2 regions of the Massilia luteola genome follow, and region 2 is predicted to be linked to the other one. Evidence: predicted binding sites of a transcription regulator. Region 2 holds the regulator's gene; the other holds the start of a gene.
The links. Region 2 encodes LexA, which represses DNA repair genes until DNA is damaged. Its sites were predicted from a motif close to ACTGTATNNNNATACAGT; they were not measured.

Region 1 (3,388 bases), on a different contig from region 2:
TGCCGTAGCGGCCGGCGCGCCGGTTCACCAGCGATTCGGCGAAACGCTCCTGCGACAGCCAGTTGTTCTTTTCGAGGAAATCGAGGAGGGCGTCGACGTCGTCGCCCTCCTCGGCATAGCGAGACAATTTACGCCCCAGCTCGAGCCGGCTGTGCTCACGCATCGACAAATATCTCAACGCGCGGGCTTTCAGGCTGAGAGGCTGCCTCATCCAGCGCAGCCTTCAGCCCAACCTCTCGGTTGCGGGACGGGCATCGAGACGATTACTCGTCGCCGACGGCCGCCAGCTGGGCGGCATCGCCACCGGCCGGGACCGGCCCCAGTTCACGCACGCCGAGGGCGGCGCGGACCTTGTTCTCGATCTCGCGTGCCAGTGCCGGACGCTCCTTCAGGTAGATGCGGGCATTGTCCTTGCCTTGGCCGATGCGTTCGCCACCGTAGCTGTACCACGAACCCGACTTCTCGACGATCTTGTTGTCCACGCCCAGGTCGATGATCTCGCCTTCGCGCGACGTGCCTTCGCCATACAGGATGTCGAAGTGCGCTTCCTTGAACGGCGGCGCGATCTTGTTCTTGACGACCTTGACCTTGGTTTCGTTACCGATCACCTCGTCACCCGTCTTGATCGAACCGGTACGGCGGATGTCCAGGCGCACGGAGGCGTAGAACTTCAGCGCGTTACCGCCGGTCGTCGTTTCCGGGCTGCCGAACATGACGCCGATCTTCATACGGATCTGGTTAATGAAGATGACCAGGGTATTCGTACGGTTGATCGATCCGGTCAGCTTGCGCAGCGCCTGGGACATCAGGCGGGCTTGCAGACCCGGCAGCGAATCGCCCATGTCGCCTTCGATCTCGGCGCGCGGCGTCAGCGCCGCCACCGAGTCGATGACCACCATGTCGACGCTGCCCGAACGCACGAGCGCGTCCGTGATTTCCAGTGCCTGTTCACCCGTGTCCGGCTGCGAGATCAGCAGCTCGTCCAGCTTGATGCCCAGCTTTTGCGCATAGGTCACGTCGAGCGCGTGTTCGGCGTCGATGAACGCGCAGGTACCGCCCATCTTCTGCATCTGGGCGATGGTCTGCAGGGTCAGCGTCGTCTTGCCCGACGATTCCGGGCCGTAGATCTCGACGATACGGCCGCGCGGCAGGCCGCCGACGCCGAGTGCGATGTCCAGGCCCAGGGAGCCGGTCGATACAGTCTGCACTTCCTCGACGGGCGCATTGGCATCCATGCGCATCACCGAGCCTTTGCCGAACTGCTTCTCGATTTGCGCCAGTGCTGCGGCCAGCGCCTTGCCCTTCTCGGCAGCATTTACTACAGATTTCTTATCGTCCATAACTTTCTTTCTGTCCTAGAGTGAACCAAGGTGTGGGCCGCTCGCGCGAATTCAATAGGAAGTACTGTATAAAAATCCAGTGGTCTTGGCAAGCGTTATTTACAGTCGTGTGACAATCCGTTGACCGATTCGACTTGGCGCGCGTTATCCAACACAATATACGAAATAGCAAAGTCCAAAGCCAAAACCCGGGAGAAGTGTGATGCGTATTCTACTTGCCGAAGATGACAGCGTGCTCGCCGACGGATTGACGCGCTCCCTGCGCCAGTCCGGCTACGCGATCGATTGCGTGAAGAACGGCCAGGATGCGGACACCGCGCTGTCGACCCAGGAGTTCGACCTCCTGATCCTCGACCTCGGGCTGCCCAGGCTGTCCGGCCTGGACGTGCTGCGCCGCCTGCGCGCGCGGGGTTCGCTCCTGCCCGTGCTGATCCTCACGGCGGCCGATTCCATCGAGCAGCGCGTGGGCGGCCTCGACGCCGGTGCCGACGACTACATGCCGAAACCCTTCGCCCTGTCGGAGCTGGAAGCGCGCGTGCGCGCCCTCACCCGCCGCGGCCAGGGCGGCGGCTCCACCGTGATCCGCCACGGCCCGCTCGTGTACGACCAGGTCGGCCGCAGCGCCTACATCAACGACCAGATGCTCGACCTGTCCGCGCGCGAGCTGGGCCTGCTGGAAATCCTGCTGGCGCGCACGGGCCGCCTCGTGTCGAAGGAACAACTCGTTGACCACCTGTGCGAATGGGGCGAGGAAGTGTCGAACAACGCCATCGAAGTCTATGTGCACCGCCTGCGCAAGAAAATCGAGACGGGCGGCATCCGCATCGCCACCGTGCGCGGCCTGGGCTATTGCCTCGAGCGGTATGTCGACAGTCCCCGCGACGGCGCCCGCAAGAGCGCCGACGCGGCCAGCGGCCACAAGTGAAACGGTTCAAGCGGCGCGCGGCCGGGCCGGATCCGCGCGCCGTCGCGCACCAGTTCGAGCCGCCGCTCGAGCCGCTGTATGTGCCGCCCAAGCCCGAGTCGGAAGAAAGCATCCAGCATTCGCTGTTCGGCGAAATCCTCGACTGGATGCTGGCCCCGCTGCTGTTACTGTGGCCGATGAGCATCGCGATCACGTACCTGGTCGCGAAGTCGATCGCGAATCAACCGTTCGACCACGCGCTGGAAGACAGCGTCACGGTGCTCGCGCAGCAGGTCAAGGAAGTGGACGGCAAGGTGGTCGCGCACCTCCCCGGCACCGCGCGCGACATCCTGCGCGCCGACGACGTCGACAGCGTCTATTTCCAGATCAGCGGCCCGCGCGGCGAGATCGTCGACGGCGACCGCGACCTGCCGCTGGCCTCCGCCGACGACGCCGAACGCAGCGGGCGCGTGCACTTCCGCACCGAGAGCCTGCACGGCACGCCGGTGCGCATCGCCTATGCCTGGGTCAACCTGCAGCCGCTGCTGGACGCGTCGGAGGAGCCGCGCCTGGCCCTCGTGCAGGTCGCGGAAACGCTGGAGAAACGGGCGCAGCTGGCCAACGAAATCATCAAGGGCGTGATCCTGCCCCAGTTCATCATCCTGCCCGTGATCCTGGCCCTCGTCTGGTTCGCCCTGTCGCGCGGGCTGTCGCCGCTCGCGCAGCTGCAGGAACGCATCCGCGCGCGCCTGCCGGACGATCTGTCGCCGATCGATTCGCGCCAGGTGCCGGAAGAGATCTCGCCGCTCGTGGGGTCGCTGAACGACATGCTGGCGCGCCTCGCGCACACGATCGCCGCGCAGAAGCGCTTCATTGCCGACGCCGCGCACCAGATGAAGACGCCGCTGGCCGGCATGCGCATGCAGTCGGAGCTGGCGCTGCGCCAGGTCGACCCGAACGAGATCCACCGCTCGCTCGAACAGCTGGCCACGAGTTCGGAATCCGCCACGCGCCTCGTGAACCAGCTGCTGGCGCTGGCGCGCGCCGAGAACCAGCCGCACGCCGGCCTCGCGCTGGAACCGCTCGATCTTGCCGCCCTGGCCCGCGACGTCGTGCAGGACTGGGTGCAGGCCTCGTTCGCGCA
Region 2 (3,388 bases):
GCCAAAAACCCTGTGAAGCGGTACATCGCGCCCAACTCGGCGTTGGCAAATCGTCCCGAAATCTCGCCCGCGGCAACCGCGGGAATCTCGAAGTCGACCTGCCTGTCCATCCTCGCTTCCGTCTGCGTCGATCCGTGTTGCAGGACGCCGCCCACGATGGGGATGCCGGCCGGGGTGTAGCGCAAGGTGTCGCGTTCCAGAATGCTTGCGACCAGCGACAGCTCGTTCACGTACTGCTCGGTGCTCCCGCGAGAGATTTAGGCGGCAGCGGCCGGAGCGGCGGCCTGCTCGGCGCGGTGGCTCTTGGCTGCGTCTTCGCGCTGGACCGACTTCATCATCGGCGACGGCGCGGTTTCGGCCTTCTTCATCTTCACGGTCAGGTGACGCAGCACGGCATCGTTGAATTTGAATGCGGTTTCCAGCTCGACCAGGGTCTCGTTGTCGCACTCGATGTTCAAGCAGATGTAGTGTGCCTTCGGCAGCTTCTGGATCTGGTAAGCCATTTGACGACGGCCCCAATCTTCGACGCGGTGGATGTTGCCGCCGCGCGAGGTGACCGTGGTCTTGTAGCGTTCGATCATCGCCGGGACCTGTTCGCTCTGGTCCGGGTGGACGATAAACACGATTTCATAATGACGCATGAAACACTCCTTAAGGACGTTTAAACAAATGCCCACCTCGGCGTCAAGACGAGTGTGGGAAGGGAAAGCCCAACATTATAACAGCAAAGCCGTCAAGTACTCAATAGGTGTCGACGGCGCGCGCGGGCTTGCGGCGGCGCGCAAGGTCGCGGACGTGCGCTGCGTACCGCACCGCAAAAACATTGTGGACGTGCGCTGCGTACCGCACCGCAAAAACATTGTGGACGTGCGCTGCGTGCCGCACCGCAAAAAAATCTCGAAATCCCCTTGCGCGCGGCGCAATACTGTACAAAAATACAGTCTGATCCCGTACCAACCAAGACAAACATGCTAAAGCTCACCGCACGGCAAGAACAGATCCTCAACCTGATCAAGGAAGCCATCGACAACACCGGCTTCCCGCCGACCCGCGCCGAAATCGCCCAGGAGCTTGGCTTCCGCTCGGCCAACGCGGCCGAGGAACACCTGCAGGCCCTGGCCCGCAAAGGCGCGATCGAAATCTCACCGGGTACCTCGCGCGGTATCCGCCTCGTCGGCCAGTCCGTCACCGAATCGAAGGCCGCCCTGCCCTCGTTCGTGCCGCCGATCCCGCCGAACCTGATGTCGCTACCGCTCGTCGGCCGCGTCGCCGCCGGCTCGCCCATCCTTGCCCAGGAACACGTCGAGGCGACCTATTCCGTCGACCCGGCGATGTTCTCCAGCAAGCCGGACTTCCTGCTGAAGGTCAAGGGCTGGTCGATGCGCGATGCGGGCATCTGCGACGGCGATTTCCTGGCCGTCAAGAAGGTCGACAACGCCAAGAATGGCCAGATCGTCGTCGCCCGCATCGGCGACGAAGTGACGGTCAAGCGCTACCGCAAGACGGGCGCCACGATCGAACTGCTGCCGGAGAATCCGGACTTTTCCGTGATCACCGTCGATCCCAGCTCGGACGAGTTCGCGCTCGAAGGTCTCGCAGTCGGGCTGCTGCGGTCCTGGCATTGAGAACGACATCGTAGTTACGTCCCGCAACATCGAAAGGCCGCATCTTGCGGCCTTTTTTTACGCATATAAATATACAAAAAGAAATATACTCCGGACACAAAATGAATAGAATATAAACTTTTTATCCAAGCGGACAGAAGGAATTTCATGCAACGTCACGTATTGAGCATCGCAAGCCTGGCATTGTTCGCCGGCCTGGGTCACGCGGCCGAGGGCGACGTCAAGTCCGCGCCGGTTGCCGTGCGTTCGGCACTCGCCAGCGGCGTCGACACCCGGTACATCGAAGGCTCGGTACGGCCGCAAGACGATTTTTTCGAATATCTGAACGGCAAATGGCTCAAGACGGTCGATATCCCGTCGGACAAGCCATACCTCGATCCGTTCGTCGACCGGTATGAGGATTCACTGCGCCAGCTGCGCGAGATCATCGAAAAAGCCGGTGCCGGCACCGATGCAACCCACAAACCGGATGCCCGCCGCATCGGCGACCTCTACGCCAGCTTCATGGACGAGGCGAAGCTGGAACAACTGGGCATCACACCGTTGCGGCGCGAACTGGATCGGATCGCCGCGATCAAGGACAAGACCGAATTGTCCATGGTACTGGCCCACCTGGGCAGGCTCGGCATGGGCGTGCCGCTCGACTTCACCATTCACCTGGACAACAAGGATTCGACCCGCTATGTCGCCGACATCAGCCAGGGCGGACTGGGCCTGCCTGACCCCGACTATTTTCTGAAGGCGGACGACCAGAAGCTGGCCGATATGAAGGCCAGATATCTGGCCCACTGCCAAAAGGTCCTCGCCATGGCGGGCGACCGGCATGCCGCCGCCCACGCGCAAGCCATCGTCGCGTTCGAGACCGAACTGGCCAAGGCGCAATGGACCAAGGTCGAACTGCGCGATCCGAACAAGGCATACAACAAGTTCCACCTGACCGATCTCCCAGGGTTCGCACCAGGTTTCGACTGGAACAGCTGGCTGGACGGCATCGGCCTGTCCGGCAAGAGCACGTACGTGATCGTTGGGCAGCCGAGCTATCTGAAGGCGTTTGCCGGGATCGCGGATGCCACGCCGCTCGATACCTGGAAAGCGTACCTGACCCTGCACCTGGTCAAATCCTATAGCCGTTTCCTGTCGAAGGCCTTTGTCGACGCCGATTTCGAATTTTTCGACAAGACGCTGTTCGGCATCGAAGCGAACGAGCCGCGCTGGAAACGCGGCGTCGGCGTGATCGAAAGCACGCAGGGTGATGCGCTGGGCAAGTTGTATGTGGCTCGGTATTTCCCACAAGAGCGCAAGGTACGCATCGAACGCCTGATGCGGAACCTGCTGGCCACCTACAAGCTGAGCATCGACAAGCTCGACTGGATGAGCCCGGCCACCAAGACGGAAGCCCAGGCCAAGCTGGCCAAGATGAAGACGAAGATCGGGTATCCGGACAAGTGGAAGGATTATTCGGCCCTCGTCGTCAAACGCGACGACCTGGTCGGCAACGTGATGCGGTCGCGCGAACTCGAGTTCGACCGCGACCTCGCGAAACTGGGCAAGCCCATCGATCGCGACGAGTGGACCATGACGCCGCAGACGGTCAATGCCTACTATAACCCGGAAAAGAACGAAATCGTGGTGCCGGCCGCCATGCTGCAGCCGCCGTTCTTCGATGGCGATGCGGACGATGCCGTCAATTACGGCGGCATCGGCACCATACTCGGCCACGAGATCAGTCACGGCTTCGACGACCAGGGTTCCCAGTACGACGG

Region 1: recA (recombinase RecA) is a predicted target of LexA. The motif match lies at 1,404-1,421, and genes of this name have one in related genera.

What each region holds. Positions count from the first base shown of each region.
Region 1 covers NZ_JAXOFN010000027.1:69,227-72,614, forward strand. Annotated here, with positions in the region: gene recX (recombination regulator RecX) at 1-211, opposite strand, end outside; gene recA (recombinase RecA) at 264-1,340, opposite strand; gene U9J41_RS23020 (response regulator transcription factor) at 1,543-2,265, shown strand; gene U9J41_RS23025 (sensor histidine kinase) at 2,262-3,388, shown strand, end outside.
Region 2 covers NZ_JAXOFN010000008.1:5,717-9,104, forward strand. Annotated here, with positions in the region: gene priB (primosomal replication protein N) at 1-230, opposite strand, end outside; gene rpsF (30S ribosomal protein S6) at 258-641, opposite strand; gene U9J41_RS11060 (hypothetical protein) at 640-975, shown strand; gene lexA (transcriptional repressor LexA) at 969-1,625, shown strand; gene U9J41_RS11070 (M13 family metallopeptidase) at 1,773-3,388, shown strand, end outside.